DNA from 3 places in the Pseudoalteromonas sp. SG44-1 genome. Region 2 is predicted to be linked to each of the others. Evidence: predicted binding sites of a transcription regulator. Region 2 holds the regulator's gene; each other region holds the start of a gene.

Region 1 (7,642 bases), on a different contig from region 2:
ACTCAGCCGAGCATACCGGCAGTCATTATTTAGACATTCAAAAATCATTAGTGCAGGCAGATTTTGTCGATAACTTAGTTATATAAAGTTATCGCTAGTGCAAGCTGATGATGAAAATAACTACCGCAGTATTAAATACAGCTTTGAGTTAGTGTTACTTCAGAATTTAAGTTCACCTCTCCTAAGAGTGAAACCAAGCCGCACTTATTGCGGCTTTTCTGTGGCTCTAAAATGAGTTAACTCGTTTGTAAGCCATTTCTTACTGGTGATTTGTGTATCATCTTCAAGAATAACAGCATAAGGTTTGCCACTCCATGAGCTTTTACTGGCAAGATTCTCAATAAACTCATCAGCGGTTTTAGCGTAGCGTTTGCCTTTGCGGTATTTCATAGCAAGATGATCAGCGGCTTCGGTGCTGGTGTGTTGATCACCGTTACGAATGAAAGTCGCGTTGCTTTGCGCGATAAAGCTGAGCAAATGAGTGACTTCTTGTTCAGCGGTTGCCGCAAAGCTCAACTGACTAACCGTGAGTAAAAGGCAAGCCATCAGCCTGTATATAGTGTGGGTTAAGTCTTTCATCTGTAGCCTCATTTAATCCAAAAAGTTTATTACGTTACCTGTGCCATCAAAAAAAGGTAAAGCTCTGAATAAAACTGATGTGCTAATGCATGTGCTGGTATAACTTTCAGCTATTAATACCTTATTTATTATGTAGAATAATACATCAATAAGGTCAATTAAATTATCATGGCTTATTAATTATCTGATAGGGATACTGTTTTGGTACTTGCATTGAACTTGCCGGGACAATATTTTTTACAAAAATAAAGGTGGAATTATGAACAGCTCAGATCGCGCTATTGACGAACTAGTACTTGGGTTTTGGCGATTATTAGATTGGCAAATTACTCCACAACAGTGTTTAACTTTTCTTGAGCAAGCAATTGAAGCCGGTGTAAGGCACACCGATCACGCTGACATTTACGGTGGATATGGTTGTGAGGCAGAGTTTGGTAAAGCTTTAGCTTTAAAGCCAAGTATTCGTGATGAGATCAAAATTATTACTAAGTGTGGTATCAAACCTGCTTTTGCAAGCTTAGGGTTAGCAGGCCAAGCTAATCATTACGATTCGAGTGCCGCACATATTATTAGCTCAGCACAGCAATCGTTAAAGCATTTTAATACCGATAGATTAGATGCATTACTTATTCATCGCCCTGATTATTTGATGAATGCAGACGAAGTAGCTGAGGCATTCACTACTCTTAAGCAAAATGGTGATGTACTCGATTTTGGTGTATCAAACTTTACGCCATCACAACTAAGTTTATTGCAGTCGCGTCTTGATTTTGAATTGGTGACCAATCAAATTGAATTTTCACCGTATGAAATGCAAGCACTTGATGATGGTAGTTTAGACCAATGTCAGTTACTTGATATTAAACCTATGTGTTGGTCACCTTTGGCTGGCGGTCGCATTTTTGCAGAAAATGATGAAAAAGCGATTCGCCTGCGTCAAGTACTTGAGCAAGTCGGCAGCGAAATTGGTGCAAGTTCTATTGATCAAGTGGTTTACGCGTGGTTATTAATGCACCCAAGTTCCCCATCAGTGGTACTGGGTACTGGCAACATTGAGCGTGTTAAATCGGCTGTTGCCGCTAAGCAGTTAAAACTCAGTCGTGAACAATGGTATCGTATTTGGCAAGGTTCAACAGGGCACAGTGTGCCATAGGAGTTGTAAGTTTTAAGCTATAAGCAGTCTGAGTTGAGGGTAAGTCTTGATATAAAATATGAACTTAGCCGCTTACCAAGATCGAGAAAGGGCCTTACGGCCCTTAGTGTTGCAGCAAGTAACACATTCTTTTTATAGGCTAAAGTCCATTGAAAAAGCAACGTAAGCCTTAATATCACTGTCATCCATATCGGTATCAGATAGACCAAAAGTGAAGCCATCTTTAGAGATAGATACACCGTAATCGATGATATCGTCATCACCAATAAAATCACCAGAGTAGTGGCCTAAGTGTAAGGCCATTTCAGTGCCATTAGTACCAACTGCGAAACCGTAATCTGCAGTCAGGTATAACGAATCACCAAAGTCTGTGCCATCACCGCTTGCGGCTGAAGTTGCAAGAACTGATGCGCCAAAGCTAAAGCCACCCATACTGATGCTACCGTAAATTTCAGAAAAATCAGCGTCTGCGCCAGAAGCTGCATCAGGGTAAGCGTAATAGATGTAGCCAACGTCATAGCTCATATTTTCATTAATATCGCCACCAAAACCAGCATAGAGATCAAGCTCGTAGGTCATTTCATCGGCCCAGCTTGCATTTGAAGCCCAAGTACCAGCATAAAAACCTGATTCGTTGGCATAATCAATACCACCTGAAATTGCAGCATCACCACCGGTTTGTTCTTGACCACGCCATAAGTAGTTTGAAGTTGCTGCGGCATTGGCTGTTACTTCTGCATATGCTGCTGTAGATGTTGCACCCATGAGTACAAGTGTGCTGATCGCAATTGCTGATTTTAGTTTTAACATGTTTGGTATCCTGTTGTTATGCTGATTTTTTGGCTCGCAATTATTAATTAGATTGCAGTCTATAATTGCGGATCCTATTTTTAGTTGTCTACTAGGGTAATAGCACTGCTTGTGCCAAGTTAAATGAAAAGCAATAATTTATATTTAAATTACTTTATAAACAAAGGTATAAATATTTATAGTGAAAGGAGGAGATTGTTTTTTACGAAGCTTGCGCACTTTATTGGTGCGTAAAAAAACCCGCATGCACAACTCAGTTGCAGCGGGTTTTTGTATTTTTTACTGTGGTTTAACCAAAAATAGTACGCATTAGGCTGATTGTTTCGTTCACGCCACGGCCTTTTTGTACTTCGCTGATAATTGAATCACGCTTTGCGCGAATATGCTCAGGCATATCGTCAGCAGCAAGTGCGCGATCAACAAGTATTTCAGCAGACTCTTTACCACGACGCACTTTTCTAGTGCCAGTGGTAGTTGTACGCTTTGGCTTGCTCAATAACTTGATGTAGTTAGAGTTTTCAGGCGTGTTTTTGTCTGCATGATAGAAAAAGCACGGAATTAACGCTTTGATTGCAACAAGTTGTTGATCCAGCTCGCTGTCACCACTTGCCATTTTAAACCAAGACATACTATGAACTGCTTGGACAATATCCTGCCAATAACGCGCAAAGTCACGATTATTTAATTTAGTAATAGCCAATGCTGAACAAAGTGCATCTAAACGGGTGTTATTAATTGGTGTAAAAACATCTGGGCGGCGCATTGCTAATAGACGAGTTGCCGGTGCAAGCGTTGGCTTTTCATTGCTATCAGTAAAGGCTTTTAAATATTTGACCACAAATTCTTGGTAATCAGCTTCAGTTACTTCACCTTCTAAAGGTATATGTGCTAATGCTTCATCAAATAATGCCGGCAGGTCGGCAAGCATTTGATGAAAAGCTTTGGCGCTTTTAGTAGAGCTAAACCATTCGACATCAAAATTATAACTACTTGGATCCAGTGCAGAAGTATGTTTACCACTAAATGCTAATAAATCTTCAGGGATCATCTCTTTCAGTGATTGCTCGCGAATACCAGCTATATAGTTGGCAAGGCGTAACTGTTCATCAAGGGCTAACACATCTTTATGTTGCTCTATAAATACACTAACTACAGGCCAAGGTGCTACGCGTAATGTTTTCAATTGTAAGAAGCTAATTGCTGAAACTAATAAGTCATTAAGCTTTTTTAAAATTGGTAATTGATTGGTTTCGAGTAAATCATGATTAATACGGTCACGGCTAGCATTAAGTAGTTCATAGCACCAACCTAAGAAGTCTTCAGGATGATTTTCTATTTTCACCGCCATCAGGTTTAAGCTGATTTCAGAAGCCTGCTTTAGAATATTTTGATAAATATGGCCTTCTTGTTCGCCTAATGCCATTTGTGAAGGTGAAATGAGCAATTTTTTCATGCCTGATGGTACTCCGGTTAAATACATTTTTCAGTTGTTTAATTTTAGCGCAAAACGTCTTAAAACAACAGGGCTGTGCATCATACCGAAGAATACAGGGGATGCAATCTTGATAAGTTAAATCTGCACAAGATTGCATTTAAAGGGTTTAATCTGCTTATTCAAGTGAAAATAACTGCTCTACAGTAGTTTCAAACTGCCGAGCTATCTTCAATGCAATGATCACTGAAGGTGTAAAGCGTGATGTTTCGACCGTGCTGATTGTTTTGCGTGAAACGGCGCTAGCATCGGCTAGCTCTTGCTGTGAAAGCCCCGCGGCTTTGCGAAATTCAGCTATATGGTTTTGCAGCTAAAGGTATCAAAATGTTTCAGTAACAATTCATATATTCACTGTAGAATGCAGGAAATTGCATTTTTCTTCGTTGCACAATGATTTTAATGCTAACTCCCGCTATGATAAGAACATTATTTGCACATTTGAAAGGACCATCATGAAGACCTTATTTAAAGTTATTGGTGTCATATTATTATTGCTTGTTGCTTTAATTATTGCTGCACCGTTTTTAATTCCAACCGATGCCATTTTTAATAAAGTCTCTGAGCAGGTTGAGCAAACCACAGGGCGTACTTTAACTATTAAAGGCGATAAAACATTATCCGTTTTTCCTTCTTTGAAGCTTGAGCTTGAAGATGTGCATTTTGCCAATATGAAAACTGGCTCACGTGCAGATATGGCAAGCATGCAGCAACTTGCAGTTCATATTCCTTGGTTTTCGCTATTTGGTGGTGAACTTAAACTAGAAAAGTTTGTGATCAATGAACCAAACATTCTGCTTGAAACAGATAAAAATGGTAAAGCTAACTGGCAGTTATTTGATGCAGTAGCTACGAAATCTGAGCAGCAAACTCAAGCAGGTGAGGCAGTCAAACTACCTGAAAAATTTGATATTCAATTAGGTGAAGTAGCTATATATGGTGGGTCGTTTACTTATTTAGATGGTCAAACGGGAGCTAAACAGCAAATTAGCGATTTAGAATTGGCTATCTTACTGCCTTCACTGCATAAATCACTCGAAGTCAAAGGTGGGATCACTTATATGCAAGAGCGCTTTGAGCTTGATGTAACAGTTGATAACCCAGCTAAAGCAATAGCAGGTGATACATTTAATGTGACAACTGATGTCACTTCAAAGTTAGTTGATGTTGAGTTTAAAGGCTTAATAGCCGGTCAAGGTAAAGAGATTCAAGGTCAATTAGCGCTCAGTGGTGATTCAGTAAAAGACATTGCTAAATGGCAGGGAGTCGAGCTGAACGCTAAAGAAAGCGCCTTTAATGCATTTAGTGTTAGCGGCAAAATGCGTATGCAAGGTGATAAGTTCAACCTAGCTGAATTAGTCGCCACTCTTGATGCATTAGAGATCAAAGGAAAAAGCGAGCTTAATTTAGGTAAGCGTTTAGCCGTTAATGCTGACATCGATTTAGGTATGCTGGACTTAAATCCTTACTTACCTGAGGTGGTAGCGCCAGCAGAGAAACCAGAACCTAAAAGTGACGAGCCAGCCAAACCAATTGTATGGGATGACACAAAAATGGATTTAAGTGGCTTAAATGCCTTAGATGCGAATGTGGTGATCCGTTCAAGTGGCTTAAAAGCAAATGAAATCAAACTTGGCGCTAATCAATTCACTGTAAACCTTAACAAAGGCGTAGCGAAAATTAGCCTAGATAAGTTTGCCGCCTACGAAGGTAATGGTAAAGGCACTGTAACAGTTAATGCGAAACAAGCTCCTTACAAAATCAGCACCAACTTCTCGTTAGATAAAATAGACGCACAACCATTGCTGACAGATGCCGCTGGCTTCGATAAGCTAATGGGCAAAGGCTCACTCAATTGGGACTTAGCAACATCAGGTCAGAGCCAAAAAGACTTTATGAGTGCCCTACAGGGTAAACTAGCATTTGAATTTGCCGATGGTGCAGTAAAAGGCGCCAACATTGCTGAAATGGTTCGCAAAGGCAAAGAGCTAATTAAGGGTAACTTTGGTGCAATATCCGAAGGGCTAGATACTGGCTTTGATAATTCCCAGCAAACTGACTTCTCTGCGCTAACGGGTAGCTTTAACTTTACCAATGGCGTAGGTAAAAACACAGATCTGAGTTTGTTAAGTCCATTAGTACGTATTAGTGGTGAAGGGGATGTTAATCTACCCGCAACGACAGTTAACTACCGCTTAGTGACAGGCATAGTCGATTCACTCGAAGGGCAGGGGACCAAAGATGATAGTACCGGCTTTAAAATTCCAGTACGAATCAAAGGACCATTTCATGATGTTGGCATCAGCTTAGATGTAAGCAAAGCGGCAGAAGATGAAGTAAAAGAAAAAGCGAAAGATAAAATTAAAGATAAGTTAAAAGGTTTGTTTGGCAAATAATGCCGATTTTATTCGGTGATAAAACAATCAGGGCATAAAATTGCCCTGATTGTTTTATAATCAATGCTAAAATAGCAAAATATGTTTCATCGACAAAACAACCATCCTCGTTATTCTAAATTAATTAAAAAATAACCTACCACTACCCCCGCAATGCTGATACAATTGCCCGCCCTTGGGAGACAACTAGATTGTTTTTTGAGTGGTTTTTAACCTAAATGTCTTGATTTTAAACAAATTTAAGACAGTTGTAATAACTACACCGGAGGTCATTAACATGATCCAAATGCAAACTCAGCTGGAAGTTGCTGATAACAGCGGCGCTCGCAAAGTGCAGTGTATTAAAGTCTTAGGCGGTTCGCACCGTCGTTATGCAGCGATTGGTGACATCATTAAAGTTTCTGTTAAAGAAGCGATTCCTCGCGGTAAAGTGAAGAAAGGTGATGTTAAAAACGCGGTAGTTGTGCGTACTAAGAAAGGCGTTCGTCGTCCAGATGGTTCTTTGATCCGTTTTGACAGCAATGCGGCTGTTATCTTAAATGATAACTTGCAGCCAATTGGTACACGTATTTTCGGCCCTGTGACTCGCGAACTTCGTAATGATAAGTTCATGAAAATCGTTTCACTAGCCCCAGAAGTACTGTAAGGAGTCAATCATGGCAGCAAAAATCCGTCGTGATGACGAAGTAATCGTTCTAGCAGGTAAAGACAAAGGTAAGCGCGGCAAAGTGCTTTCAGTTGTTACCGAGTCTGGTCGAGTATTTGTCGAAGGCATTAACTTAATCAAGAAGCACCAAAAGCCGGTTCCACAATTGAACCAGCCAGGTGGTATTGTTGAGAAAGAAGCGTCTATTGACGTATCAAACGTTGCGATCTTCAACTCGGAAACGAGTAAAGCAGATCGTGTAGGTTTCAAGATTGAAGATGGTAAGAAATTACGTATCTTTAAATCTACTGGTAAAACTATCTAATAGTTGGAGTAGAATGATGGCGAAACTGCATGAAGTATATAAAGACAAAGTAGTTGCTGAACTTCAAGAGAAGTTTGGTTTCAGCTCTGTCATGCAAGTCCCTCAGATCGAAAAGATCACATTGAATATGGGCGTGGGCGAAGCCCTAGCTGACAAGAAAATTCTAGACAACGCTGTTGCGGATCTAGAAGCAATCGCTGGTCAGAAGCCACTCATTACTAAAGCACGCAAATCTGTTGCTGGC
Region 2 (7,642 bases):
AGGCGAGTGACTTGCCACTGCGTTTTAAATGTGGCTCGGAGTTTGTGCGTCAGCAAGCTCAACGCCTACGGGTGTTAACGGTAATCTCAGTGTTTAATTACTCACTTGTAGGCGAGTGGCTTGCCACCGCGATATTCAATATTGTTTCGGTGTTTTTGCGTCAGCAAGCTTAACGCCTACGGGTGTTAACGTTTATCTCGGTGTTAAATCACTTGTAGGCGAGTGACTTGCCACTGCGTTTTAAATGTGGCTCGGAGTTTGTGCGTCAGCAAGCTCAACGCCTACGGGTTTTAACGTTTATCTCGGTGTTAAATCACTTGTAGGCGAGTGGCTTGCCACCGCGTTTTAAATGTGGCTCGGAGTTTGTGCGTCAGCAAGCTCAACGCCTACGGGTGTTAAAGTTTTGGGTTTATCGTAGGCGGTGCTTTATGCCGCGCGGTTGATAACATTCATGGCTAAAGCCATTGCCTAAGTTGGCGGATGAGGTTGATGTAACGCTAAGAGATGCGCGAGATAAACTCGCGCCTACGATGGGTTTAACCTTTAACTAATTTTTAACTACACCAACAACCATGTGGCGGTGCCTAGGAAGGCGAAGATCCCTACAATATCGGTTACGGTTGTCAGTACTACGCTGCCAGCTAATGCAGGGTCAATTTTCATTTTTTTCAATAGCAGCGGAATACTGGCACCGGCGATACCTGCGGCTACTAAGTTCATAAACATGGCAAAGGCGAGTACGCCGCCAAGCTTAAAGTCCCATTGCCAAATAGCAACAACACCGGCAATTAAAATGGACCAAACAATCCCGTTTATTGCGCCGATTGCAAGCTCTTTGATCAGTAAAAAGCGTTGGTTAGTTTGGTTGATATGACCCACTGCAATACCACGTATTACGAGGGTTAATGTTTGGCTGCCCGCAACACCACCCATGGATGGCACTATACCGTTGAGTACCGCTAGAATAGGTAAAATTGCTAAGGTGTTTTCAAAGAAGCTTGCCACAATCGCAGCAAGTAGCGCGGTTAATAAGTTAACGCCAAGCCAAATTGAGCGCTTTTTCGAACTTTTTAACACTGGGGCAAAGGTATCTTCTTCATCATCAAGACCGGCTAGGCTTAATAAGCTATGCTCGGCGTCTTCACGGATAACGTCAACGATATCATCGATGGTGATACGGCCAAGTAGATGGTCATTATCATCAACCACTGGGGCTGATATCCAGTTATGACGTTCAAACAGTTGTGCTACATCGGTTTCATCCATCGAAATGAGGATAGATTCACAATCTTCATCCATTAAGTCGCGAATGATTTTATCTGGCGAGTTAGTCAACAAGGTCGTTAACGACATGGCACCTATAAAGCAGTTATGTTTATCAACAACATAAAGATCATCGGTACCTTCTGGTAGCTCACCACGTAAACGTAAGTAGCGCAGTACTACGTCGATAGTGACATCTGGACGGATGGTCACTGTATCAGTGTTCATTAGCGCGCCAGCAGAGCGCTCTTGATAAGAGAGTGCTTGAGTTGCACGTTCTCGATCTTGGCTGTCCATGGCACTAACAACGTCTTTGTAGACGGTATCAGGTAGGCTACGTAGTACTTCCCCTAGATCATCGTGGCTCATGTCCTCAGTTGCCGCAGCGATGTGCTTCGGCTCCATTTGGGCAATGATCCCTAAACGAACATCTTCTGAGAGTTCTTCGAGTACGTCACCTTGTACATCTGGATCAACCAGTTGCCATAGCAAGGTACGAATTTTATGTGGGGATGACTCGAGTAATAATGCGGTGTCACACGGAGCTGTTTTTGCCAACATACGCCTTACTTGAACAAATTGACCACTGTTAAGTGACTTGGTCACTTGTTTTAGTTGTTGTAGTGGGTAATCTTGTTCAAAAGCTTCTGGCATTGGCGTCCTTAAAAATTAATACGCTTGATAGGTAGGGTAACAGTTGTCGGTAATTAACGCGCTTGGTCTGTTTAATTAACGACTTTATTTAGTTTAACGCAATTTAGTGGTACTGACTACGAGCTATTCTTGTTCGTTAAAGCGTTGTGCGATCAACTCGCCAATTGCTGCAAGAGCAGGTTCAGCGTCCGGGCCTTCACATACAACTTTAACTTCTTTGCCTTGGCTACTTTCTAATAGCATTAAGCCGAGTACGCTATCGCCTGCGGCTTGTTTGTCATCTTGATGAAGTGTGATGCTGGCATCAAACTGCACAGCTAATTGCGCTAATACGCTGGCTGCGCGAGCATGTAAACCGAGTTTGTTTTTTATTAAAAATGTATCTTCTAAACGCATCAACATTCCTTACTGTAAACGTGAGTTGTTATTCTTGTTCACGATGGCGAATTTTCACATTGCTGTGGCTCATCGAGAAGCTTTCACCTATAGTTTGCGCTAGATAAACTGAGCGATGTTGACCACCGGTGCAACCAATAGCAATTGTTAAGTAACTGCGGTTATTACGCTCCAAATGCGGTAACCAAGTTTGTACAAAGGTTTGGATCTGCCAAGTGAATTTTTGTACGATACTATGGCTGGCTAAATAATCTTTTACTGGCTGATCAAGGCCTGTAAGTGGCTTAAGCTCAGGCTCCCAATGTGGGTTTGGTAAAAAGCGTGCATCAAAAACATAATCAGCTTCTTTTGGGATACCATATTTAAAACCAAATGATTCAAAGGTAATGATTAGTTTTTTATCTTTTTTCCCTAAAATCTTTTCACGGATTGACTCTGCAAGCTGGTGGACACTCAGATCAGTGGTATCAAGTATAAAGTCAGCGCGAGTAGTTAATACATCAAGTAATACTTTTTCTTGCTTGATAGCTAAATCCAGTGGCAAAGAGTCCAAAGATAATGGGTGTAAGCGGCGAGTTTCAGAAAAACGTTTGATCAGGGTTTGATCATCACTGTCTAAATAAAATAGCGTCGGATTTGCAAAACCAGGCAAGTATTCAAGAATATCGTTAAATTCTTCCTGCTCTTTCGGTAAATTACGGACATCAATACTGACGGCAATTTTGTCATAATTATCAGAGACACTGCGCACTAATGAAGGTAATAAGTTTACCGGAATATTATCTACACAATAATAGCCAAGATCTTCTACTACACGCAGAGCAACAGATTTACCTGAGCCAGAACGCCCACTGATGATGATTAACTCCATGTAAATTCTCCTTCATTTGGCTACGATTGCGCAGCAATTACGTGATACAAATCTTGGTCTGTTTTTGCGCTACGTAGTTGTTTACAAAAATCTTTGTCGTTGAGTTTATCAGCAATTGTGGCTAACGTCTTCAAATGAAGTTGGCTATCACCATCTGGCACGATGAGAGCTACAAATATATCAACTGGGCGATTATCTATCGCATCAAAATCAATCGGTGATTCACTCACTATAATTATTGCTAGCGGGTTTTCAACACCACTCATACGGCCATGAGGAATAGCAATACCACGACCAATACCCGTACTACCTAGTTTTTCTCTCGACAGTAGTGCGTTGAGGATTTCTTGTTGTGATAGCTGAGGAAGTTGTTCATGAGCCAATTGGCTGATAAATTCAATGATCCGTTTTTTGCTATTAAAAAGGACCGCAGCTTTACTGCAGTCCTGGCAAATAAGTGAGCTTAATTTCATAGTGTTAGTGTCGAGCGTGCTTCTCTTTGTGTTTAATTACCTGACGGTCAAGTTTGTCGATTAGTCCGTCAATGGCTGCATACATGTCTTGGTGCTCAGTTGAGGCAAATAATTCAGCGCCACTGACATGTAATGTGGCTTCTGCTTTTTGGCTTAGCTTTTCTACATCAAGAATGACATGGACATTATTGATATGATCAAAATGCCTTTCAAGCTTGGCAAACTTATTGTTTACATAGTCTCTTAATGAATCAGTAATTTCTACATGACGACCAGTTAAATTTAGTTGCATAAGCATTTTCCTCTTGTGATTTTACGCCTTAAATCAAACTTTTACGTTGATTTGACGGTGGAATAGCCAGTGACTCGCGGTATTTTGCAATAGTCCGTCTAGCTACTTTGATACCTTGCTCTGCCAATATATCTGCAATTTTACTATCACTCAATGGTTTCGCTGAGTTTTCTGCACTGATCAATTTTCTGATCAATGCTCGAATGGCTGTCGATGAGCATTCGCCGCCGTTCTCAGTACTTACATGGCTCGAGAAAAAATATTTTAACTCAAATATACCACGAGGGGTATGCATGTATTTTTGGGTGGTTACACGAGAAATTGTTGATTCGTGCATCTCAACCATTTCGGCAACGTCGTTTAGTACCATAGGGCGCATGGCCTCAGGGCCATGCTCAAAGAATCCTTGCTGCTGTTTAACAATGCAGTTGGTTACTTTGAGTAACGTCTCGTTACGACTTTCTAGGCTTTTAATAAACCATTTAGCTTCTTGCAAATGCGAGCGTATAAATTGGCTGTCAGTGCTTGATTTTACAGAGCGTGACATCGCCGCATATTGGCTGTTCACTCTAATTTTTGGCATGCTGTCTGGATTGAGTTCAACCACCCAGCGACCTTTAATTTTTTTCACCGAAACGTCAGGAATAACATACTCTGATTCTTCGCGTACTATGGTATCCGCAGGCTTTGGGTTAAGGCTGTGGATCAGTGTCATTACTTCTTTTAGTTCATCTTCTTTAAGCTTAGTCTTTTTCATCAAAGTGCGATAGTCACGACTAGCTAATAAATCGATATGATCAGTTAAAATCATTTTTGTCTCGCTAATCCAAGGAGTTGCAGGATCAAATTGATTTAATTGAATACATAAACATTCTTGTAGGCTGCGCGCAGCAATACCAACAGGGTCAAACAACTGAATGCGTTTTAACACTGCTTGCACTTCGTCGAGTTCGATTTCTTCTTCGTTATTACCTTGATTTAAGCTTTCTGCGATGTCTTCGCAGCTCAAGGTTAAAATACCTGAATCGTCAACGGCTTCAACAATCGCAATGGCAATGGCTTCATCGGTTGGACTAAAAGGTGTGAGTTGTAATTGCCACATTAGATATTCGTGCAAGGTTTCAGTTGAGGCACCTTGATAAATTGACTCATCTTCAGGCATTGGCCCAGATGACGTATTTGGCGCAGCACTCATGTATTCGTCCCAGGTGACGTCCATAGCCATTTCGTCACTTAAGGTCTCTTTACTTAATGCTTCGCTACTTTCTTGTTCATATTCGCTTGGCTTGTCGTCTGCTGATGCGCTAACGGTTAAGTCATCGTTATCTTGTTTTTGTTCGTTTTTACCAGCCGTGTCGTCTGAATATTCATGTTCTTCTAGCTCTAACAATGGATTGCTGTCGAGCGCTTCTTGAATTTCTTGCTGGAGATCCAATGTACTGAGTTGCAATAAGCGAATTGCTTGTTGCAGCTGTGGTGTCATTGTAAGTTGCTGGCCCATGCGCAGCTGGAGTGATTGCCTCATGTATCTCTAACAATCCTTTTATTGTTATCATCGTTAAGTCTAGCAGATACTTAGCCGAGCGTGGCTTTATAGCCTAAATTGCTCGCCCAGGTAAACATCGCGGACTGTTTGGTCGGCGAGTACATGCTCAGGGGTACCTGATGCAATTAACTCCCCATGAGAAACTATGTAGGCTTTTTCACAAACATCAAGGGTTTCTCGTACATTGTGGTCGGTAATAAGCACGCCAATACCACGGTTTTTAAGGTGTTCAATAATCTTCTTTATATCTAACACTGAAATAGGATCAACGCCAGCAAAAGGCTCATCAAGTAAGATAAATTTTGGGTTTGCGGCTAAAGCGCGTGCAATTTCAACTCGACGACGTTCACCGCCAGATAATGCCATACCTTGGCTGTCGCGGATATGTTGAATGCTAAACTCATCAAGTAAGCTGTCGAGCGCTTCTTCTCTGGCTTGTTTATTCAGCTCTTTACGAGTTTCTAAAATAGCCATCAGGTTTTGATAAACAGTTAATTTACGGAAGATGGATGATTCTTGTGGCAGGTAGCCAATCCCTAACCGTGCGCGACTGTGCATTGGCAGTAAGGTGATGTCATTATCATCAATACTGATTTTACCTTTGTCGCTTGGAACTAAACCCACAATCATATAAAAGGTGGTGGTTTTACCAGCGCCATTAGGACCCAATAAGCCAACAATGCTGCCTGCGCTAACTTCTAAACCCACGCTTTTTACAACTTGGCGACCTTTATAGCTTTTTGCTAGAAATTCAGCTTTTAATGTACTCATGGCTGCCCTTTAGATTTGTCTTTTTTACTGTCTACTGGTACCAAAATGGTGTGCACACGATCGCTTGAGCTTGCGCCTTTTTCAGCACTGATCAGTTGCTGGTCCATATCATAGGTAATGCTTTTGGCATTGATTTTTTGACCTGCCTGAGTGACTTGTGCATTGCCAACCAAGGTTAAATAGCGCTTAGCGACATCGTAACGGACTTCATCAGCACTGGCACTCATTACTGTGCCATCAGTTTGTTTTTCTTCAAAGTAAGCCGGACTGCCAGTTGCGACAAGTAGTTGTTTGTTATCGCCTAAATCTTCGCGCTTATGGACTTCAAGTCGATCCGCTTTGATACGGCGGTTACCATGAATGATTTCAACATTTTTTTCAAAAATACCGATATTGTCTTTCAGTTGGGCAAGCTGCGTGTCAGCACTGATAGAGACTTGATCTGCAGGTGGTGTCGTATTTTCAGCAAAGCTTGCAAAAGCAATGAATAAGCTTGGTATAACAAGCAAGTGAGCAAATTTATTGGTCATAATATATGGTTCGCGTATGGTTAATTAGTTCTACCACTTCGGCTTTTAAGTCGGCATGGAGACCGCGCCCAGTGATTTTTAAATTTGGTCCGATTAATTCAACTGGTTGTTCTGAACTCATGGTTTGTAGTTCAATATCAACCTGAATATTATCTGCGTTTATATGTTCAATCATGGCATTATTGGTCAGGTTTTTAGCAACCACATTACCTTCTAAAATTAATTGATGATTTTCATATAAGGTGGCTTCATCGGCATTAATTTGCCACGTCTGCTGTTGATTATAGAGTGTAAAAATAGGTTGTTCAAAGTAAGTGAACCCTAACTGTTGGTAGAGTTCCATTTTTGCAGCTGTTACTTTGTGGCTAATTTTACCTTGTTCATCAAATGCGGTTTGTTTTAATGCCACCGCAGTATAATCAGGTTTTGCTATTATATCTTCTTGGTGTTGTTTTATGGCGGTACTTTGATAAAAATACGGATACCACAGCCATACCATGCAGCCGACAAATAATACGCATAATATTAAACGCGCACTATTCATGAGCTCGTGCCTTCGCTGGTTAATGATTTACCATTTTCGAGCATTAATAAATCAGTGAGTTCACGCACCGCCCCAAAGCCACCAGGTAGCATGGTTGTATAATGTGAAATGCGTTTGATTAGTGGATGCGCATCATTTACTGCCACCGCAAAACCAACCAATTCCATTACCGGCAAGTCAGGTCCGTCATCGCCTATGTAAGCGATTTGTTCATCGCTTAACTGCAATTTATCCTTGAGCTGTTGATAAGCTTGCAACTTGTTTTCTTGGCCTTGGTAAATATGCGGTACTGTCAGGCTAGT
Region 3 (7,642 bases), on a different contig from region 2:
ACGTTCAGCGCTAGCAATAGAATGCCAAGCTAATAAACATATACACAGCAACGCTTTCAAGCTATTCATATCAACATCCTTTAAAAAGGGAACAGAGAGCTAGTGAAGAATCGAGTTAACCATCCTGCCGTTTGAGTCTCTTGCATTTGCCCTTTACCAGAATACTGAATACGCGCATTTGCGATTCTGTTAGAGGTCACAGTATTATCTGCAGTAACATCTTGCGGGCGAACAAGACCTTCCAAACGAATAAATTCTTCGCCGGAGTTTAAAGTCAGCCATTTTTCACCACGGATCACTAAATTACCATTAGGTAATACCCGCATAACATTTACGGAAATATCACCAAATAAACTATTAGATTGATTTGACTTAGTATCACCTTTGAATTTAGCACCGCTGCCCACACCAAACTGAATACTATCGCCACCAATATTAACCGGTAGTCCGCCTAATCCAATGACAGGATCTAAGCTGGCATCACTTTGTTTATCCGTTTCAGTTTTAGCTGCTTTAGATGATTGCGTCGATTCTTGCAGTTTAACTGTAATAATATCTCCGGTGCGTAACGCTTTTTTATCTGAATATAAATCGTTTGATAAATTGCTATCAAACAATGAGCCTGTCGGCACAACTTGCTCTGCAGCAGGCTCTGGGTACATAGGAGCATAGTATGGATCATCTTGAACCACGCTGTGGTTTTGAGTCGTCATACAACCACTCAATATAAATGCACCCGTTAAGACTATAGATAAATTACGCATAACTTTGCTCCGAATTAGTTAAAGTTGCTGACTGATGTAACTCATCATTTCGTCAACCGCTGAAATCACCTTTGAATTCATTTCATAGATACGTTGAGTTTCAATTAGGTTAACTAACTCTTCGGTTACATTTACGTTAGAGGTTTCAAGTGCGCCTTGGACAACAGTGCCTAATCCTTCTAGACCAGGGTTACCTTGTACAGGTGCGCCACTGACGGCCGTTTCGGTATATAAATTTTGGCCTACAGGCTCTAGACCTGATGGATTGATAAAGTCACTGATCGTTAACTGACCAATCACCACATTCTCAGGTTGTCCTTCTATTTTCACAGACACCTCACCATCTTGTGATACGGTAATTGACTTCGCATCATCAGGTACATTCATTTCTGGCTGCACAGGAAAACCTGCACCAGCAGTAACAATACGACCATCCTCATCCGTGGTAAATTGACCATTTCGAGAATAGGCGATATTGCCATCGGGCTGTAAAACTTCAAAAAAACCTGGCCCTGATATCATCCAATCCAATGAGTTTTCAGTGGTTAACATGTTACCTTGAGAAAAGTTCTTCTGATTAGCAACTACTTTGGTACCAGCACCAAGCATCAGACCAGAAGGCATCTCTGTATCTTGTGATGAACGCCCCCCTGGCTGATTAATATTTTGATAAAGCAAATCTTCAAATACAGCACGACTTTTCTTATAACCAACAGTACTGGCATTGGCTAAATTATTTGAGATAACCGAAATATCGGTTTGTTGAGCATCAAGCCCCGTTTTACTTATCCACAATGCAGGATTCATATTAATGTCCTCTCAATAAAGTTAAACAATACGCAGCAATTGAGTTTGACGTTCGTCAATTTCTTCAGCCGTTTTCATTAACTTAACTTGTAATTCAAATTGGCGTTGATGGCTTATCATATCCACCATCTCATGTACCGGATTCACATTTGACATTTCCAAAGTGCCACTCATTACTTTCACATCATTAGAGATGTCACAAAATCCACATATACCATTTTCCAGTAATTCGGGTTTTGGTCGAAATAAGCCATCATTGCCTTTTTCAAGCTCAGAATTATTTGCCTTAATTACCTTCAAACGGTCAACAACTTCTAAAAAGTTAGCCGGCGCACCTTGCGGGCGAACTTGGATTGAACCATCGTCACTAAATTCGACTTTCTCCACTGGCAATGGCAAAATAATCGGTCCACCTTCGCCAATAACTTGACGCCCGTGACTGGTGATCAAAGCGCCATCAGGGGTGATATTCAACGTGCCAACTTTAGTATATGCCTCATTCCCTGAAGCATCTTGCACTGTAAGCCACCCTTTATCGCTCATAGCAATATCAAGATCACGTCCAGTTTCAACAATACCGCCGGAAGTCATATTAGAGCCTGGCCGTTCCTGCATAGTAAAAACACGTGTCGGTAAGCCTTCACCAAAAGCTTGCATTGAGCGCGCTTGCGCGAAGTCAGCTTTAAAGCCTGTGGTATTGGCATTTGCTAAATTATTTGCTTTAAGCTCTAGGCCCCGCAAACTTTGCTTAGCTCCAGACGCTGCAATGTAGACCATCTTGTCCATAACATCGACTCACGTTAAAAATCTATAACATGACAAATGCAAGATAAGTGCCACAATAAAATGACGTAATAAATTACAAAATATAATCAAGCACAAATAAAAAAGGCTGCTAATAAATAGCAGCCTAGGTGTCGGATTGTAAAAAATATTAAAACGAGATTAACGGATCTGCAAAATAGCTTGCTGTAGTGTTGAATTCACTTCGAGTGCACGCGAGTTAGCTTGGAAGTTACGCTGTGCGCTGATCAAATCAACAAGCTCATTGGTTAAGTTCACGTTTGATTGCTCTAATGCTGATGAGCTAATCTTACCAAATGCGCCTGAATTTGCTTCACCCGCTACAGGGTCACCTGAAGTTAAACTTTTCTTCCATGACGTATTGCCTACTTGTTGTAACCCCTGTGAATTGGGAAAACGGACTAACGCAACTTGACCTAGGTAGTTAGAGTCACCATTACTATAAGAAGCAACAATTTTTCCATCAACACCAATGTCTATATTTGCCAACCGTCCCACAGCAGCACCATCTTGAGATAATACTTTATTTTCAAACTTGCCTGCATGCTGGGTCGGGATTTTTGCAGAGGTACCTGCTTCATCACGCCAGTTGATAGTTACATTATTAGGAAAGCTAGCACCATTGCTTAAAAACCCTGTCAAATTAGTGCTATCTAACACAACAGGGTTAAATGTATTGCCTGTATTTGCGGTACCATTGGTGTTAAGTGGTAAGCCGTTCGCATCAAACTGAAATGTTGAAATTGGATTAAATGGTCCAGTAGCGCCTTGCGAGCTTCCATCAGGATTGAATGCTTGACCGTCTAACGTGGCATAGGTTTGCCACTCATTAGCATTACCTGTAACAGCTGCATCCGTTTTCACAAAAAACAATTGCATAGTATGCGGCTCACCTAGCGAATCATAAACATTGGTTGAGGTAGAGTGAGTATATGACCCTGATTGAGTTGGATCAAATGGTGTAATAGTCGGTGTATCTTTGGTCGAATCCAATCGAAATGACGAATATACACTTGAGGTAGCCCGCGGGGAACCTGATGAATCAGGAATTTGAATCGCCCCAGAGGAGGTTAAACTTACTGATGTTGCATCTCCACTAATTTCATCAACAGGAAAGCCTTGTAAGTAATTACCTTGTGCGTCAACGATAAAGTTATCTTTATCTAATTTAAACGCCCCTGCACGAGTGAATGTTTTATCTTGTGAGCCTAACTCATTGCTAAGAGCAAAGTATCCTTCACCTCCTATAGCAAGATCGAGTGAATTTTTAGTGCCTAATGTTGAACCTTGATGAAACTGCTGTGCTACAGATGCTGTTTGTACACCATCACCATTTTTAGTTTTACCCGAAGAAAAAACTGATGATGAATAAACATCGGCAAACTCAGCTCTCGATTCTTTAAAACCGTAGGTATTTACATTAGCGATGTTATTAGCAGTAACATCCAAATCTTTTTGTGCGGCAGCAATGCCAGTTAATGCAATATTAAAACTCATAATTCACCTCTAACCTATAAAATTTAGCCAATAGGCTAAAAAATAAATAAAATTTATCACGCAATTTCTGCGACATCAGACAGCTTAACTGCCCCTTCTTTAGTGTTAATAATAATACCGTTAGCGCCATTAATATTGACGCTATCAATATTTTTATAAGAGGCCATGGGTAAACTAGTAAATTCTTCGCCCATGCTGCCCTCTGCTTTGATATTGTATTCTCCTGGCGGAAGGCTCTCACCGGCTTCATTTTTTCCATCCCAGTTAAAACGTAAGCCACCAGCAGGTTTATCACCTAACTCAATTACTCTCACTAGTTGTCCGGAAGCATCTGTAATACTGAGCCTTAAATCTTTAACGGGACTTTCAACAGCAATCATGCCCGAGACATCACCACTGCTGTTAAGATCTAATGTATCTGATTCAACTAAAGCTTTTTTGCCTACCAGAGTTGATGCTTGCAACGCTGAATTAGAGGTCATTGAAGCAGCCAAAGACTCAAACTTTGAATTTAAATTTGAGATACCTTCTGCCATGGTAAAGTTCGTCATTTGTGCAATCATTTGGTCGTTGTCCGCAGGTTTACTGGGATCTTGAAACGACAGTTGCTGCGTTAATAATGAAAAGAAATCCTCTTGCGTTAATGCATCACTTTTCTTTTCACCAGTCTTTTCGTCAGCCTCTTGTTTACTCGGCCAACGAAGCGAATCTATATAGCTTGATGATGCAGTATTTATGTCGTTACTCATAATCTAACCCTCAATTACCGCTGCCCAAGCAACAGTGTTTTACTTAACATTTGCTTCGCTGCATCAGCAACTTGCACATTGGTTTGATAAGAGCGTGAGGCGGAAATCATATTAGCCATTTCTTCAACGACATTAACGTTAGGTTTGTAGATATAACCATTTTCATCCGCACTGGGGTGATTTGGGTTATATTCAATTTGCAGTGGTTTATTACTCTCTACAATGCCTAGTACTTTAACGCCAACAGACGATCCCTGCGTATTACCAGTTGATTCTGATGCTTTCATCAGTTCAGCTGCAAAAACAGGGTGACGCGCCCGGTAAGTTTTGTCTTGGCTTGAGCTAATGCTATTGGCATTGGAAATATTACTTGCGGTGGTGTTCAAACGCACATTTTGCGCACTCATACCACTACCTGAAATATCAAAAACGTTATATAAACTCATGCTTAGGCTCCTTGACTACCGAGGGCTTTTTTAAGGCCTTTAATTTTACTACTCATAAATTGCAGGCTTGCCTGATACTCTAATGAGTTCTTTGTATACAAGTTTCGTTCCACTTGTATATCAACCGAGTTACCATCACCTGTATCTGCTTGATTTGGCGAACGAAACATTTCACTATTACCGATATAACGACTACCACCTGCAATGTGATTCGGGTTAGTTGTTACCATGTTATTGCCGCCTTGCTGGTGGCTTTTTGCCGCTTTCAATGCTGAGGCAAAGTCGATATCCTTCGCTTTATAGCCCGGCGTATCAGCATTAGCGATATTGGTTGCTAATAACTCAGCACGTTGCGAACGGATCAACATTGCATGAGGATGAACCCCAAATGCTTTATCAAAACTGATAGCCATAACCATCTCCAAAAAATTGACTTAAGATGATTAATGCAAAAGGTGAGCCAACTAGGTTAGTGTTTTATGATGTGTTTAATTTTTGATTTAAAAAGAAAAACGATGTGGAGGCACATCGTTTTATCGTATTCTAGATTCGGCTTTACTACCGATGAGACTTGAGTTACTTGCGTTTTAGCGCGTTATTTACGCTGGTAAGTTATTTCTTTTGATAAATAATACCAGGATTACAGCGTACCATATCAAACTCGTTACTTAACCCTGACATAGACTCTGAAGCACCTAAAAATAAATACCCCTTAGGGTTAAGTGCTTGAGCAAACTGAGCAATAATTTTGGCTTTCACCTCAGGTGCAAAATAAATCAGCACATTACGGCAAAAAATAATATCAAATTTGCCCATTAGTGCGTATGAATCTAATAAATTAAGGTGTCGAAAACTCACTAATTTTTTTATTGAGTCGTTAACTTGCGCCATCCCATTGCCGCTATCTTTGAAGAACTTCTTCCTGCGCTCTACCGACAGCCCTCTAGCTAAAGCAAGAGAGTCATATTCTGCATGTTTACACATATCTAACATAGTATTAGAAATATCGGTGCCGATGATCTGCGCGCCCATTTTTAATACACCCGGCTGCTTAGCTTGAAACTCAGCGACCGACATGGCAATAGAATATGGCTCTTGTCCTGAGGAACTTGCCGCTGACCAAATTTTCAACGGTCGACGCAACTCTTTATGCTCTGGGAATAACTTACTTTGTAATAGTTCAAACGGGTATTGATCCCGAAACCATAAAGTTTCATTGGTCGTCATAGCATCAACAACTGCGGCACGTAACTGCCGCTCATGCGGACTCAGTGTTTTACTGACCAATTGTGACAATGACTCAACATTGAAACGAACCATTAGCGGAGCAAGCCTGCTTTTGACTAAATAAAGCTTATTATCACCCAAAACAATGCCACATTGTTGCTCTAAAAAAGAACGAAACTGATCGTACTCACTTTGTTGTAAATGCTTATTTTCCAAAGTAACACCGCCTTTTCAAATTAGTCACAATGAACCCATTTTTTCACTGCTGTAGCTAACTCATCCGGATTGAACTTAGCAATAAAGTCATCAGCCCCCACTTTTTCAATCATCGCTTGATTGAACACACCACTGAGTGATGTATGCAGAATAACATGTAATGGGGCTAACTTTGGATCTGCTTTTATTTCAGCCGTGAGGGTATAACCGTCCATTTCTGGCATTTCAACATCAGAGATCAATAAACCAACTCGCTCGGTAATATCATGCTTACAGTCAAGTGCAGCAATTTCCCGGAGGCGAATTAATGCTTCTTTCCCGTTTTTAGCAAGCTCAGTCTGCACGCCTAACGGCTCTAGAGCACGTTTGACTTGATTACGAGCAACGGCAGAGTCATCGGCAATAAATACGATGCGCTCACCTAAGTCTTTTTGAATTTCACCATCATTAGCTATTGCTGCACTGACTTCAGTATTTACCGGGCAAATTTCATTTAATATTTTTTCTACATCAAGAATTTCGACTAACTCATTTTCAATTTCTGTCACTGCTGTTAAATACGAATATCTGCCAGCCCCAGACGGTGGCGGCATTATTTTTTCCCAATTCATATTTACAATTCGCTCAACGCCGCCAACCAAAAAACCTTGTACGGAGCGGTTATATTCAGCAATGATAATAAAACTATCTTTAATATTCTCGATCGCAGGGCCACCTACAGCCATTGATAAATCAATAACAGAAATAGTTTGCCCACGTATATGTGCGACACCTCTTACATAGGCATTCGACTTCGGCATGTTTGTTAAAGGAGGGCATTGCAGTACTTCTCTCACTTTAAACACATTAATACCAAAGCGCTGCCGCCCTCTTAGCTTGAATAATAATAATTCAAGACGGTTTTGCCCAACCAATTGAGTACGTTGGTTAACTGAGTCTAAAATGCCTGCCATTTCAATCTCCTGAAGAAAGCGAATAAGAACGGAACAATAATTGCTTTCTTTCTGTAAAGCTACATAACTACACGGGAGCGTCTGTTTATTGACGCTAAATATTTATACCCTGTTTTCAACCATAAGCATAGTCGAAACATTATGAGTTTGTTAAAAAAAAGCCGAAGATACAGTGTTTT

Evidence for each region. Region 2 encodes sigma-54, which starts transcription at its own class of promoters, with help from an activator protein. Its sites were predicted from a motif close to GTTGGCACGNNNNTNGNNT; they were not measured.
Region 1: a site for sigma-54 is predicted at 2,643-2,661, ahead of H5187_RS17200 (TorF family putative porin). Genes of this name have one in related genera too.
Region 3: a site for sigma-54 is predicted at 2,394-2,412, ahead of H5187_RS21260 (flagellar basal body rod protein FlgF). Genes of this name have one in related genera too.

The regions. Positions count from the first base shown of each region.
Region 1 covers NZ_JACJEW010000042.1:7,941-15,582, reverse strand. The annotation lists gene H5187_RS17210 (DUF5329 domain-containing protein) at 205-579, opposite strand; gene H5187_RS17205 (aldo/keto reductase family oxidoreductase) at 839-1,732, shown strand; gene H5187_RS17200 (TorF family putative porin) at 1,865-2,542, opposite strand; gene H5187_RS17195 (hypothetical protein) at 2,832-3,995, opposite strand; gene H5187_RS17190 (helix-turn-helix transcriptional regulator) at 4,153-4,344, opposite strand; gene H5187_RS17185 (AsmA family protein) at 4,487-6,427, shown strand; gene rplN (50S ribosomal protein L14) at 6,705-7,073, shown strand; gene rplX (50S ribosomal protein L24) at 7,084-7,398, shown strand; gene rplE (50S ribosomal protein L5) at 7,415-7,642, shown strand, end outside.
Region 2 covers NZ_JACJEW010000051.1:7,123-14,764, forward strand. The annotation lists gene H5187_RS18460 (hypothetical protein) at 12-173, shown strand; gene mgtE (magnesium transporter) at 559-1,917, opposite strand; gene H5187_RS18470 (HPr family phosphocarrier protein) at 2,041-2,313, opposite strand; gene rapZ (RNase adapter RapZ) at 2,342-3,184, opposite strand; gene ptsN (PTS IIA-like nitrogen regulatory protein PtsN) at 3,205-3,657, opposite strand; gene hpf (ribosome hibernation promoting factor) at 3,662-3,949, opposite strand; gene H5187_RS18490 (RNA polymerase factor sigma-54) at 3,978-5,474, opposite strand; gene lptB (LPS export ABC transporter ATP-binding protein) at 5,541-6,266, opposite strand; gene lptA (lipopolysaccharide transport periplasmic protein LptA) at 6,263-6,796, opposite strand; gene lptC (LPS export ABC transporter periplasmic protein LptC) at 6,786-7,340, opposite strand; gene kdsC (3-deoxy-manno-octulosonate-8-phosphatase KdsC) at 7,337-7,642, opposite strand, start outside.
Region 3 covers NZ_JACJEW010000078.1:7,706-15,347, reverse strand. The annotation lists gene H5187_RS21275 (flagellar basal body P-ring protein FlgI) at 1-69, opposite strand, end outside; gene flgH (flagellar basal body L-ring protein FlgH) at 81-764, opposite strand; gene flgG (flagellar basal-body rod protein FlgG) at 783-1,571, opposite strand; gene H5187_RS21260 (flagellar basal body rod protein FlgF) at 1,593-2,357, opposite strand; gene flgE (flagellar hook protein FlgE) at 2,517-3,872, opposite strand; gene H5187_RS21250 (flagellar hook assembly protein FlgD) at 3,929-4,621, opposite strand; gene flgC (flagellar basal body rod protein FlgC) at 4,636-5,067, opposite strand; gene flgB (flagellar basal body rod protein FlgB) at 5,070-5,480, opposite strand; gene H5187_RS21235 (protein-glutamate O-methyltransferase CheR) at 5,680-6,510, opposite strand; gene H5187_RS21230 (chemotaxis protein) at 6,531-7,463, opposite strand; gene flgA (flagellar basal body P-ring formation chaperone FlgA) at 7,605-7,642, shown strand, end outside.